3 regions of the Pseudomonas sp. Pme6b genome follow, and region 2 is predicted to be linked to each of the others. Evidence: predicted binding sites of a transcription regulator. Region 2 holds the regulator's gene; each other region holds the start of a gene.
The links. Region 2 encodes FliA, which starts transcription of late flagellar genes. Its sites were predicted from a motif close to CTAAAGTTTNNNNNNNNNNNGCCGNTAA; they were not measured.
Positions count from the first base shown of each region.

Region 1: a site for FliA is predicted at 2,335-2,362, ahead of AC4ANE_RS21890 (methyl-accepting chemotaxis protein). Genes of this name have one in related genera too.
Region 3: a site for FliA is predicted at 1,590-1,617, ahead of AC4ANE_RS07590 (flagellar protein MotY). Genes of this name have one in related genera too.

Region 1 is NZ_CM176704.1:4,817,891-4,822,112, forward strand. It holds gene AC4ANE_RS21875 (zinc-dependent alcohol dehydrogenase family protein) at 1-1,002, opposite strand, end outside; gene AC4ANE_RS21880 (ArsR/SmtB family transcription factor) at 1,066-1,374, opposite strand; gene AC4ANE_RS21885 (transporter substrate-binding domain-containing protein) at 1,520-2,311, shown strand; gene AC4ANE_RS21890 (methyl-accepting chemotaxis protein) at 2,431-4,083, shown strand.
Region 2 is NZ_CM176704.1:4,032,407-4,036,628, forward strand. It holds gene AC4ANE_RS18230 (protein phosphatase CheZ) at 1-691, opposite strand, end outside; gene AC4ANE_RS18235 (chemotaxis response regulator CheY) at 711-1,085, opposite strand; gene fliA (RNA polymerase sigma factor FliA) at 1,338-2,078, opposite strand; gene fleN (flagellar synthesis regulator FleN) at 2,075-2,908, opposite strand; gene flhF (flagellar biosynthesis GTPase FlhF) at 3,024-4,222, opposite strand, start outside.
Region 3 is NZ_CM176704.1:1,668,821-1,673,042, forward strand. It holds gene rnt (ribonuclease T) at 1-483, opposite strand, end outside; gene pyrC (dihydroorotase) at 480-1,523, opposite strand; gene AC4ANE_RS07590 (flagellar protein MotY) at 1,673-2,578, shown strand; gene AC4ANE_RS07595 (argininosuccinate synthase) at 2,699-3,916, shown strand.

The DNA.
Region 1 (4,222 bases), 790 kb from region 2:
CAGGCAGATCTTGCCGAAATGCTGATTGGTTTCCTGATAACGGAACGCCTCGACAATGTCGGTCATCGGGAAGGAGCGATCCATGACCGGACGCATGCCATTGGCATCAATGGCGCGGATCATGTCCTGCTGCTGGGTGCGGCTACCCACCAATACACCCTGCATGCGCAGTTGCTTGACCAGTGCCGGGACGAATTCCAGCTGACCGGCGACACCGCTCAGAATGCCGATGACCGAGATATGTCCAGCGACCCGTGCGGCTGTCATGGAGTGCTGCAATGTCGAGGGGCCGCCCACGTCGATGATGTGATCAACACCACGGCCGCCAGTCAGCTTGCGGGCCGTCTCGCCCCAGTTGCTGTCCTTGCGGTAGTTGATCAGGTGGTCGGCGCCCATGGCTTTCAGACGCTCCAGCTTTTCATCACTCGACGACGTCGCGATAACGGTCGCACCCACCATCTTGGCGAACTGCAACGCGAAAATCGATACACCGCCAGTGCCTTGCACCAGAACGGTATCACCAGCTTTCAACGCATCATCGACCATCAGCGCGCGCCACGCGGTCAAGCCTGCGGTGGTCAGCGTGGACGCTTCGGCATGAGTATAACCCAGTGGCGCGTGGGTGAATGAGGTGGCACGGGCAGTCACTTGCTCGCGGGCATAACCGTCAACGCCGTCGCCCGGCACAGTGACGAAACCTTCAACCAGCGGCTCGCCGCTGATCCACTCAGGGAAGAACGTGCTGACGACAGAGTCGCCGACAGCGAACTCGCTGACGCCCTCGCCTACTGCGGTTACCACGCCTGCGCCATCGGCCATGGGAATGCGTTTTTCAGTCGGTGCCCACATGCCGGTGACGACTGCGAAGTCGTGATAGTTGAGCGAATTTGCGTGCAGACGCACAGTGATCTCACCGGCTTTCGGTGCCAGTACTTCGCTTTCGCCAACACTGACCTGATCGTAGCCGCCGCCAGCCTGCACGTAGATGGTTGTATTGCTCATGGTCAATCTCCTATCAATTCAACATTACGCAAAATGACGAAATGTGTAAGTAACGCTAAAGGGTCATAGTTCTTTCTTGAGCCGATCGGCAAACCGGTCGATGGCTAGCTCGTCGCGGCGAAAATAAGTCCATTTGCCGATCCTTGTTGCCTGAACCAGCCCGGCGCGTTGCAGAATCGCCAGGTGCGCAGACGCGGTGGAAGCCGACAGACTGGCCTTGGCCTGAATGTGCGAGACGCACACGCCTATCGCCGGATCACCGTGGTCCTGTGGAGGGAAATGGGCTTGCGGGTTTTTCAGCCACTCCATGATCAACATGCGAGTGTCATTGCCGACCGCTTTGATTTGCTCAAGAATCATGGGGCACAACATTACGCTTTTTTACGAAATGTTCAACCCCTGATTTATGCCCGTACATCTGAACGCCTATTTCATTACAGCTTCACATCGGCCTGACAAATGAAGCAATCTGTCGACTCCAACAAAACCGACTGCACGGCTGAGAGCACTCAGACTCATGATGAACCTTAAATACAGCGCATTCACCGCCCTGCTGCTGGGCATGACAGGCATGGCTCAGGCTCAGGAATCCACCTCGCATCTGGACAAGGTTCTGCAAGCCGGCCAGTTGGCAGTCTGCACGACTGGCGATTACAAGCCCTATACCCTGCTGCGCGAAGACGGTGAATACGAAGGCATCGATATCACCATGGCACGCTCGCTGGCCAAGAGCCTGGGAGTTAACGTGCGGTGGGTGCCTACCACCTGGAAAAACCTGATGCCGGACATGGTTGCCGGCAAATGCGACATAGGCATGGGCGGCATCTCGGTCAGCCTGGAACGCCAGAAGAAAGCCTTCTTCAGCAATACGCTTGATGTCGATGGCAAGATTCCCCTGGTGCGCTGTGAAGACAAGGCCATGTACGAGACGGTCGAGCAGATCAATCAGCCCTCGGTGCGCTTGATAGAACCTGCTGGCGGCACCAATGAAGCCTTCGCGCGCGCTCATCTGCCGAAGGCGTCTCTGGCATTTCACGACAACAAGACCATCTTCCAGGAACTGCTGGACAAGAAGGCTGACGTGATGATCACCGATGCCTCCGAAGCGCTTTATCAGCAGAAACGTATGCCTGGCTTGTGTGCGGTCAACCCGACCGCGTACATGCAATACGGCGAAAAGGCCTACCTGTTGCCCCGCGATGATGTGACCTGGAAAAGCTACGTTGACCAATGGCTGCATTTGAGCAAGGCCACTGGCGAGTATCAGCAGGCGCTCGGGGAATGGCTGGCAGTGCCTACGCAACTGTAAAAAGTATCATTTAGCCACCATACCTAAAGCTTGAGTTCGAGACGCCGATAGTTGATGGCCAGCGATGCATTCGCAAGGTCCCGATTCAGCAGGCGAACAAACCCTAAAGAGGAACTTTCATGTCCCGAACTCAAGCGCCTCATGGCGGTTTCAATATAAAACAACGATTGATGGCCTCGACCTTCGCCATCATCGTTGCGTTTATCGCTTTGTCGTTTTTCATGATCCATACACTCAAGACATCCACTGAGAATGTCGACGCTTTGTACAACCGGGATTTTCTGGCCACCGAGGCCGTGAACAATATCGACGGTGCACTGACCCGTGTGGACATCAATATCCTGCGCATGATCGCCATCGGCAATCCGGAGCAGACTGCGGGCTGGAAAAACGAGAACGAGGCCGCTTTTGCCAAGCTTGATGAGCTGACCGTTCTGCTCGGCAAGAACACCGCTGAAACGCTGGATGTCACGCTGACCCAGCAGTTGCAGCGCGACTACACTAAGTTGCGTGATGGTATGCGGCACCAGACGAGCGTTATCCAGACGGGTGATATCGCCGCCGCCACCAACATCAATCGCACCGAGGTCAAACCCTTCGCCGAGCAGGTCTTCAAAACCCTGCAAACCCTGCGCGAGCAAGGCAAACAGAAGGCAGGCGAGCGCTTTGATGCTCAGGAAGCAAGTGCTACCCGGACCAACAACCTGTCCATCACCGCCACACTTTTGATTGCGGTGCTGGGTGTCGTGGTGACACTACTGACCATACGCAGCATTCTGGCAGCCATAGGTGGCGAACCGGATACGGTGGCCACCATTACCCGCACCATCGCCAGAGGCGATCTGAGCAGTACTATCAAGGTCAATGCCAATGACAACACCAGCGTCGCCGCTGCCGTGGTTGCCATGCAGACTCAACTGCGGGACACCCTGCAACAGATTTCAAACTCAGCGACCCAGCTGGCTGCCGCTGCTGAAGAGATGACCGCCATCACTGAAGACGGGGTTCAGGGCATCCAGCGACAGAACAACGAGATTGACCAGGCCGCGACTGCCGTCAATGAAATGACCAGTGCGGTAGAAGAAGTGGCGCGTAATGCCGAACACACCGCACGCTCTTCAAGCAACGCGACCAGCGCAGCACAAGCAGGTCTGGGGCTGGTTAAGAAGACCGTCAGCGCAATCAATACCATGAGCACCGACGTACAGAAAACAGCCGTGCTAATTGGCGAGCTGGCTGATCAGTCGCGCGACATCGGCAAGGTTCTGGATGTGATCCGTGGTCTCGCCGAGCAAACCAACCTGCTGGCCCTCAACGCTGCTATTGAGGCAGCGCGAGCGGGTGAAGCCGGACGCGGATTTGCTGTGGTGGCGGATGAAGTGCGTGCCTTGGCGCACCGCACTCAGCAATCAACCAGCGAAATCGAGCGCCTGGTCAGCAATATTCAGAACGGCACTGATCGGGCGGTGAGCTCCATGCGCAGCAACACGGAACTGGCCAGCGACACGCTCAGTATCGCCGAGGGTGCCAATGATTCTCTGAGCGTCATCAGTACAGCAGTCAGTGAAATCAACGACCTCAATCTGGTCATCGCCAGCGCCGCACAACAACAGGCACACGTTGCGCGGGAAGTGGACCGCAATCTGGTGAACATTCGTGACCTGTCTGCGCAATCTTCATCAGGTGCACAGCAGACCAGCAGCGCGAGCCGTGAATTGTCGACGCTGGCTCTGGACCTGAACAATATCGTCGGGCGCTTCCGTCTGTCCTGATGCGAGGCACACTCTGTGCGCTGCTACAGCGCGCAGAGTGCGCAAATTCCGGACCTAGCCGTCCTATATCCGCGTCTGCGTACATATTCTGTTGCAAGCCCGTTGCGCCTGAAATAGCGTGGTGTTCTGGACGAACAAG
Region 2 (4,222 bases):
TGGCGAGATGTTTTTTAGGATCTTTTTCAGCAAGGATGGATTCTTCGTCATGTTCGATGCCTGCGAAGCGATCGACATGGCTGGCCATGAGCACCAGTTTGAGCAGATTGCTCTCGACTTCCGTAACCAATTGCGTCACGCGCTTGATAACCTGCCCCGTAAGGTCCTGGTAATCCTGGGCAAGCAAAATATCGTTGAGATGCCCGGAAACCCTATCTGCCTCCTGCTCGGTGCGCGTCAGAAAACCATCGACCCGCTTGGCCAGCTCACGGAATTCTTCAGCACCGATTTCGCGGCGCATGAAACGCCCCCAGTCGTCACTCAATGCCTTGGCATCGGAGCTCAGACCGCTCATGAGCGGTGTGCTTTCCTCGACCAGGTCCATAGTGCGGTTGGCCGCATTCTCGGTCAGCCTCACCACATACGACAGGCGTTCGGTCGCGTCGGTGATCTGCGACACTTCCTCGGCTTGAGGCATGTGCGGATCAATATGAAAGTTGACGATTGCACTGTGCAGCTCACGAGTCAGCTTGCCCACTTCCTGATAAAGGCCGCGGTCGCGTGTCTGGTTGAGTTCATGGATCAGCTGCACAGCGTCACCGAAGCGGCCCTTTTCAAGGCTGGTGACGAGTTCCTGCGCGTGTCTCTTTAAGGTCGACTCAAAGTCGGCCATCGAATCATTGTTATCCATAGCGCCCTCGCGGCATGCATCAGCTATTGACGCGTTCAAAGATCTTTTCGATCTTCTCTTTAAGCGCTTGAGCCGTGAATGGCTTGACTACATAACCGTTCACCCCGGCCTGGGCAGCTTCAATGATCTGCTCACGCTTCGCTTCGGCAGTAACCATCAGTACAGGAAGGCTCTTGAGACGCTCGTCCGCACGGACCTGACGCAACAAGTCGATACCGGTCATGCCAGGCATGTTCCAGTCCGTCACCAGAAAGTCAAAGGCACCGCTCTGCAGCATCGGCAATGCGGTCAGACCGTCATCCGCTTCAGATGTGTTGGTAAATCCCAGATCACGCAACAGATTCTTGATGATCCGCCGCATCGTTGAGAAGTCATCAACGATGAGGATTTTCATGTTCTTGTCCAATTCGACCTCCAAGCAGTCTTTAACGCGTTCAGCACCTGAACACGCTGTTCACTCAATACTGGCACAGCACACCCCCAGCTATACGAAACGACGACGGGCTTGGCACAACGACAGTCAAGACTGCGACTAAAGCCCATCGAGACATTGCCCGACAGGCCCTTGCCTCGTCTATCCTGCTACCACGTAACGCTTTGCACAGCCGGCATGCAGACAACGCACGACAAACGTCGCGCACTGCCGTCAACGCGCTCGCCACTCCCCCAAACGCCCCCGCAAACGAGCTGCGCACTGGCTGTGTAACTGACTGACCCGAGATTCGCTGACCCCAAGAACCTCTCCGATTTCCTTGAGGTTCAGCTCTTCGTCGTAGTACAGCGCCAACACCAGACGCTCACGCTCTGGCAAATTGGCAATTGCATCGGCCAACGCTGCCTGGAAGCGCTCGTCTTCCAGGTCGCGCGACGGCTCAAGCGAACCGCTTGCGCCATCCTCATGCAGCCCTTCGTGATCGCCGTCCTGAAGCAGGTCGTCGAAACTGAAGAGGCGGCTGCCCAAGGTGTCATTCAAAATCCCGTAATAATCATCAAGACTCAACTGGAGTTCGGCCGCAACCTCGTGATCTTTAGCGTCACGGCCGGTTTTAGCTTCAATTGCACGAATTGCGTCACTGACCATTCGGGTATTGCGGTGCACTGAGCGTGGTGCCCAGTCGCCCTTGCGCACTTCATCCAGCATCGCACCACGAATGCGAATGCCGGCGTAGGTCTCGAAACTCGCACCTTTGGTTGAATCATATTTGGTGGAGACTTCAAGCAGACCGATCATGCCAGCCTGGATCAGATCCTCGACCTGCACGCTGGCCGGCAAGCGCGCCAGCAGATGATAAGCGATACGCTTGACCAATGGCGCATAACGCTCGATCAACTCGTATTGCGAATTACGGGAAGCCTTGCTGTACATCTGGTAGCCGCTCGCAGTCATTGCACAGGCCCTGCACTGGTCTGGTGAACGAGTCGCTCAACGAAGAACTCGAGATGACCCCGCGGGTTGGCTGGCAGCGGCCAGGTATCAACCTTCTGGGCAATGGCCTTGAACGCCAGCGCACATTTGGATCGCGGGAATGCTTCGTAGACGGCGCGCTGTTTCTGTACGGCCTTGCGCACGCACTCGTCGTACGGCACGGCACCTACATACTGCAGCGCGACATCAAGAAAACGGTCCGTCACTTTGGTGAGTTTGGCGAACAGGTTGCGCCCTTCCTGCGGGCTCTGCGCCATGTTGGCCAGCACACGGAAGCGGTTCATGCCGTAGTCGCGGTTGAGCAGTTTGATCAGGGCGTAGGCATCGGTGATCGACGTGGGCTCGTCGCACACCACCAGCAACACTTCCTGAGCGGCGCGCACGAAGCTGACCACCGATTCGCCGATACCGGCAGCCGTGTCAATCACCAGCACATCAAGGTTGTCGCCAATCTCGCTGAACGCCTGGATCAGACCCGCATGCTGGGCCGGGGACAGATGCACCATGCTCTGGGTGCCAGAGGCGGCAGGCACGATACGCACCCCACCCGGCCCCTGCAACAGAACGTCGCGCAACTCGCAACGGCCCTCTATCACATCGGCAAGTGTACGTTTAGGCGTCAGCCCAAGCAGAACGTCGACATTGGCCAGACCCAGATCGGCGTCCAGCAGCATGACACGACGGCCAAGCTCGGCAAGGGCCAGTGAAAGATTCACTGACACGTTAGTCTTACCGACGCCACCTTTGCCACCGGTCACCGCGATAACCTGTACGGGATGCATGCTGCCCATGTTATTTCTTTACCTTGTCTTGCGTAGACCGAAACCACATCGAGGGCTGCACGTTCGCAAATGAACACCGCATGGCAGACCGTTGACGCAGGGACATTCCAATAATATCCATCACTTAACCCACTCTCTTGCCAGGGGTGTGATAGAGGTCAGCAAACATATCAGCCATCGCTTCCTCGCTCGGCTCATCCTGCATCTGCACACTCACCGCACGGCTCACCAGTTGATGACGACGCGGGGTGTGCAGGTCGTCAGGAATACGGGGTCCGTCCGTGAGGTAGGCCACAGGTAATTCATGACTGATCGCCAGGCTCAGGACTTCGCCAAGGCTGGCTGTTTCATCAAGCTTGGTCAGAATGCATCCGGCCAGGCCACAACGCTTGTAACTGTGATAAGCAGCGGTCAGCACCTGCTTCTGGCTGGTGGTCGCCAGTACCAGGTAGTTACGCGACTTGATGCCACGCCCTGCCAGACTTTCCAGTTGCATGCGCAGCGCGGGATCGCTGGCTTGCAGCCCGGCGGTATCGATCAACACCACGCGCTTGCGCAGCAGCGGCTCCAGCGCCTGGACCAGCGACTGGCCAGGATCGACATGGGTAACCGGCACGTTGAGGATGCGCCCAAGGGTCTTGAGCTGCTCCTGTGCGCCGATGCGGAAACTGTCCATGCTGACCAGAGCGATATTCTGCGGACCGTACTTCAACACGTAACGTGCCGCCAGCTTGGCCAGCGTGGTGGTCTTGCCCATGCCGGCAGGCCCGACCATGGCAATGACTCCACCCTCTTCTAGCGGCTCGATGTCCGGCACGGCAATCATGCGCGCCAAATGGGCCAGCAACATGCGCCAGGCCTGACGAGGCTCGTCAATCTCCGGGATCATCGACAGCAGATCGCGCGACAGCGGGCCGGACAAACCGACACGTTGCAGGCGGCGCCACAGATTGGCCTGCTGCGGACGACTGCCCTGCAGCTGGTTCCAGGCCAGGGAGCCAAGCTGGACTTCCAGCAGCTCGCGCAAGCCGTTCAATTCGGAGCGCATCGAATCATAGGCGCGCTGGCCGACAGCAGGCTCTGCGGGCGCAGGCGGCGTGTACGCGAATGGTCGTGGCGGCTCTTCGAGCGTCGGCTCGATGTGCGTATCGACAGCGCTGACCGGTTTGCCGGAAAACAGCTGAAGATTGATCGACGCGTCACTGTCGCTGCGGTTGTTCAATTCGGCCTGAGCAGAGACGATGCGCGACTGGGTCTTGCGCAGCTCGTCTTCGAGCTCCATGTTCGGCACACGCGGTGCCAGGGCGGACAGCTTGTAATCCA
Region 3 (4,222 bases), 2.4 Mb from region 2:
GCTTGAGAACGGGTGAAACGGGTTGCGCTTCATGTCCATTCGCGCGACAGCGGCATTGACGAAGCCGAGGTCGAAGCTGGCGTTGTGGCCGACCAGCACGGCGCGTTTGCAGCCATTGGCCTTGAGAGCCTTGCGCACGCCGCGGAAGATGTCGTTCATTGCGGTTTCTTCGCTGACCGCCATGCGCAACGGGTGATCCAGCTTGATACCGGTAAACTCCAGCGCAGCGGCTTCGATGTTGGCACCTTCGAACGGCTCTACGCGGAAGAAATAGGTGTGTTCCGGGAACACGAAGCCTCTTTCATCCATGCCGATGGTCACGGCAGCAATTTCCAGCAGTGCGTCGGTGGCTGAGTTGAAACCGCCGGTTTCTACGTCGACGACCACGGGCAGGTAGCCGCGAAAGCGTGCTGCCATCGGGTGACGAGAACCGCCGCCACCGCCGTGGCCTTCGTGTTCGTCGTCAAAATGATCTTCACTCACGCGTGTTCCTCCAGACGCCAGCGCAGTTTTTCACCAGCGCGCAGCGGGATAACGGTCAACTCGCCAAACGGCAGGCTGGCAGGGGCGGTCCACTCGTCACGCACCAGCGTGATGGTGTCCTGATTGGCGGGCAGGCCATAGAACGCCGGACCGTGAAGGCTGGCGAAGCCTTCCAGTTTGTCCAGAGCGTTACGCTGCTCGAAAGCTTCTGCATACAATTCGATGGCCGCGTAGGCGGTGTAGCAACCGGCGCAACCGCAAGCGTTTTCCTTGGCGTGTTGGGCGTGCGGTGCCGAGTCGGTACCCAGGAAGAACTTGCCGCTGCCACTGGTGGCGGCGTCGAGCAGGGAGGCCTGATGCGTATTGCGCTTGAGAATGGGCAGGCAATAGAAGTGCGGGCGAATGCCGCCAACCAGCATGTGATTACGGTTGTACAGCAGGTGATGCGCGGTGATGGTGGCCGCGACATTGGCTGATGCTTCATTGACGAACTGCACCGCTTCACCGGTGGTGATGTGTTCAAACACCACTTTTAGCGTCGGGAAGCGTTCGACTACACGACGCAGGTGCTCATCGATGAAGACCTTTTCGCGATCGAATACGTCGATCTCGCCGCGCGTCACTTCCCCGTGTACCAGCAGGAGCATGCCGACTTCAGCCATGGCTTCGAGGGCAGGGAAGATCTTGTCGATGCTGGTGACACCGGAATCGGAGTTGGTGGTTGCACCGGCCGGATACAGCTTGGCGGCGTGCACGAAGCCACTGGCTTTCGCGGTACGGATGTCTTCAGGCGTGGTCTGGTCGGTGAGGTACAGCACCATCAACGGCTCGAAGCGGCTACCGGCCGGGCGTGCAGCCAGAATGCGCTGACGATAGGCATCGGCTTGCTGCGCGTTGCGCACCGGAGGCACGAGGTTGGGCATGATGATTGCGCGGCCAAAAGTTCGCGCTACGTCAGCAACGGTATGAGGCAAGACAGCTCCGTCACGGAGGTGAATGTGCCAGTCGTCGGGACGCAGGAGGGTCAGGCGGTCAGACATTGGGGATTCCAGGCGGGTCAAACTCGCTGGGAATGCTACCGGAAAAGACTCTCTCAGGCATCCGCTATCAAGTTTTGCACGAAGTTACCGATAGCCCCCTTGTCAGTCAGTCATTTTTTGTTTCGCGTTTATTTTCAGTGGAGCCTCCCGTGCGCCAGCGATATTTAGCCCTGCTCAGCATGTTTGCCAGCCTCCCGGCGATGGCTATCAGTTTCCAGACACGTCTGGAGAGCATCGAGTGGAAGGTCGAAGGCGATCAGTTCGAATGCCGCCTGACTCAGCCGATCACCGACTTCGGTGCCGGTGAGTTCGTGCGCCGTGCCGGTGAGCAGGCGACGTTTCGCCTCAAGGCTTCATACAACATGCTGGGCAACGGTTCCGCAACGCTGCTGGCCGCCGCAGCACCGTGGCAGCCGGGGCGCGGTGATATCAATCTGGGTTCGGTGCGCGTCAGCAATGGCGACATACCCTTCAATACTTCCCAAGTACAGGCCGGGCGCCTGATCAGTGGTCTGATGGACGGTCGCAGCCCGCTTATCCGTCACTACACCCGTGACGGTGGCCAGATGGAAGTGCGCCTGCTGCCGGTCAAGTTCAGCAAGGCGTTCAGCGATTACCAGGCGTGCACAGCCAAACTTCTGCCGATGAACTTCGATCAGGTCAAACAGGCTGAAGTAGGATTTCCCGGTGGCGGTATTGAGCTGGATGCCCGTGCCAAGGCGCGTCTGGACAACATGGTGGCCTATCTGAAGGCCGACCCGACGGTTAACCGTATCGAGCTTGACGGCCATTCGGATAACAGTGGCAATCGACTCACCAACCGTGACCTTTCCCGCCGCCGTGCGCTGGCGGTCATGGACTACTTCAAGGCTCAGGGTATCCCCGAGCAGCAAATCACCCTGCGTTTTCACGGCGAACGCTACCCGCTGGTGCCCAACACCAATGAGGCCAATCGTGCGCGCAACCGCCGCGTGAACGTGCATCTGGAGCGTGTTGCGCCCGATGAGCGTCCGGTACCTGTAGCCTCTGCGGTCAGTGCAGCGCACACGTCCTGAGGGCTGCATAACGCTCCTGCCAAACGTCGCCTTGTCGTCACAAGCTGTCGCGCCCCTGTAAATTTGCTGGTTTGAACGGTAGAATCAGCGGTTTTCCGTACAACCCGGTGGAGTGATGGCATGGCGGACGTAAACAAGGTAGTTCTCGCGTATTCCGGTGGCCTGGATACTTCGGTAATCCTCAAGTGGCTGCAAGATACGTACAACTGCGAAGTGGTGACCTTTACCGCTGACCTGGGTCAGGGTGAAGAAGTCGAGCCGGCGCGCGCCAAGGCTCAGGCCATGGGCGTGAAAGAAATCTACATCGATGACCTGCGCGAAGAGTTCGTGCGTTATTTCGTGTTCCCGATGTTCCGTGCCAACACCGTCTATGAAGGCGAGTACCTGCTGGGCACTTCCATCGCTCGCCCGCTGATCGCCAAGCGCCTGATCGAGATCGCCAACGAAACCGGCGCTGATGCCATTTCCCATGGTGCCACCGGCAAAGGCAACGATCAGGTGCGTTTCGAGCTGGGCGCCTATGCGCTCAAGCCAGGGGTCAAAGTGATTGCTCCGTGGCGTGAATGGGACCTGCTCTCTCGTGAAAAGCTGATGGACTACGCCGAGAAGCACAACATTCCGATCGAGCGCCACGGCAAGAAGAAATCCCCGTACTCGATGGATGCCAACCTGCTGCACATCTCCTATGAGGGCGGCGTGCTGGAAGACACCTGGACCGAGCACGAAGAAGACATGTGGCGCTGGACCAAGTCCCCTGAGGACGCGCCGAACGTTGCAACTTATCTGGAGCTGACCTACCGCAATGGCGACATCGTTGCGCTGGACGGCGTTGAGATGACGCCTGCCACTGTGTTGGCGACCCTGAACCGCATCGGTGGCGAAAACGGCATCGGACGTCTGGATATCGTTGAAAACCGCTACGTGGGCATGAAGTCCCGTGGCTGCTACGAGACACCTGGCGGCACCATCATGCTGCGCGCTCACCGCGCCATTGAATCGATCACCCTGGACCGTGAAGTCGCCCACCTCAAGGACGAACTGATGGCCAAGTACGCCAGCCTGATCTACACCGGTTACTGGTGGAGCCCGGAGCGTCTTATGCTGCAGCAGATGATCGACGCGTCTCAGGCCCATGTGAACGGTGTTGTACGTCTGAAGCTTTATAAGGGCAATGTGATCGTCACCGGTCGCAAGTCGGACGATTCGTTGTTCGATGCCAATATTGCTACCTTTGAAGATGACGCAGGCGCCTATGATCAGGCTGATGCGGCAGGCTTCATAAAGCTCAATGCCTTGCGTATGCGTATTGCTGCGAATAAAGGCCGCAAGCTGTTCTGATACTGCTGGTTGTTCGATGAGTGCAGCCCTCGCGGGGCTGCACTTTAAACCCGGGTTCCCCGTCACGCCTGTAGCCATTTCTCAAATTCAGTCTCCCTGACAAGTTACTCATTGTTCATAAGTGTTTCGAAACCGTCCTGCCGGACACTCAATGTGTTTTCGGTGTTGCAGTGCGCGTTTGATATTGACAGCGTATTTCCTTCGGCAAGTCATGTAAGAAGTCTTTAGCCGGGTGCAGGCGATCATATACCACCGCCTATGTACTCATTAAATCCGTTCTTACCGTTCATGGCGAAAAGCGCAGGT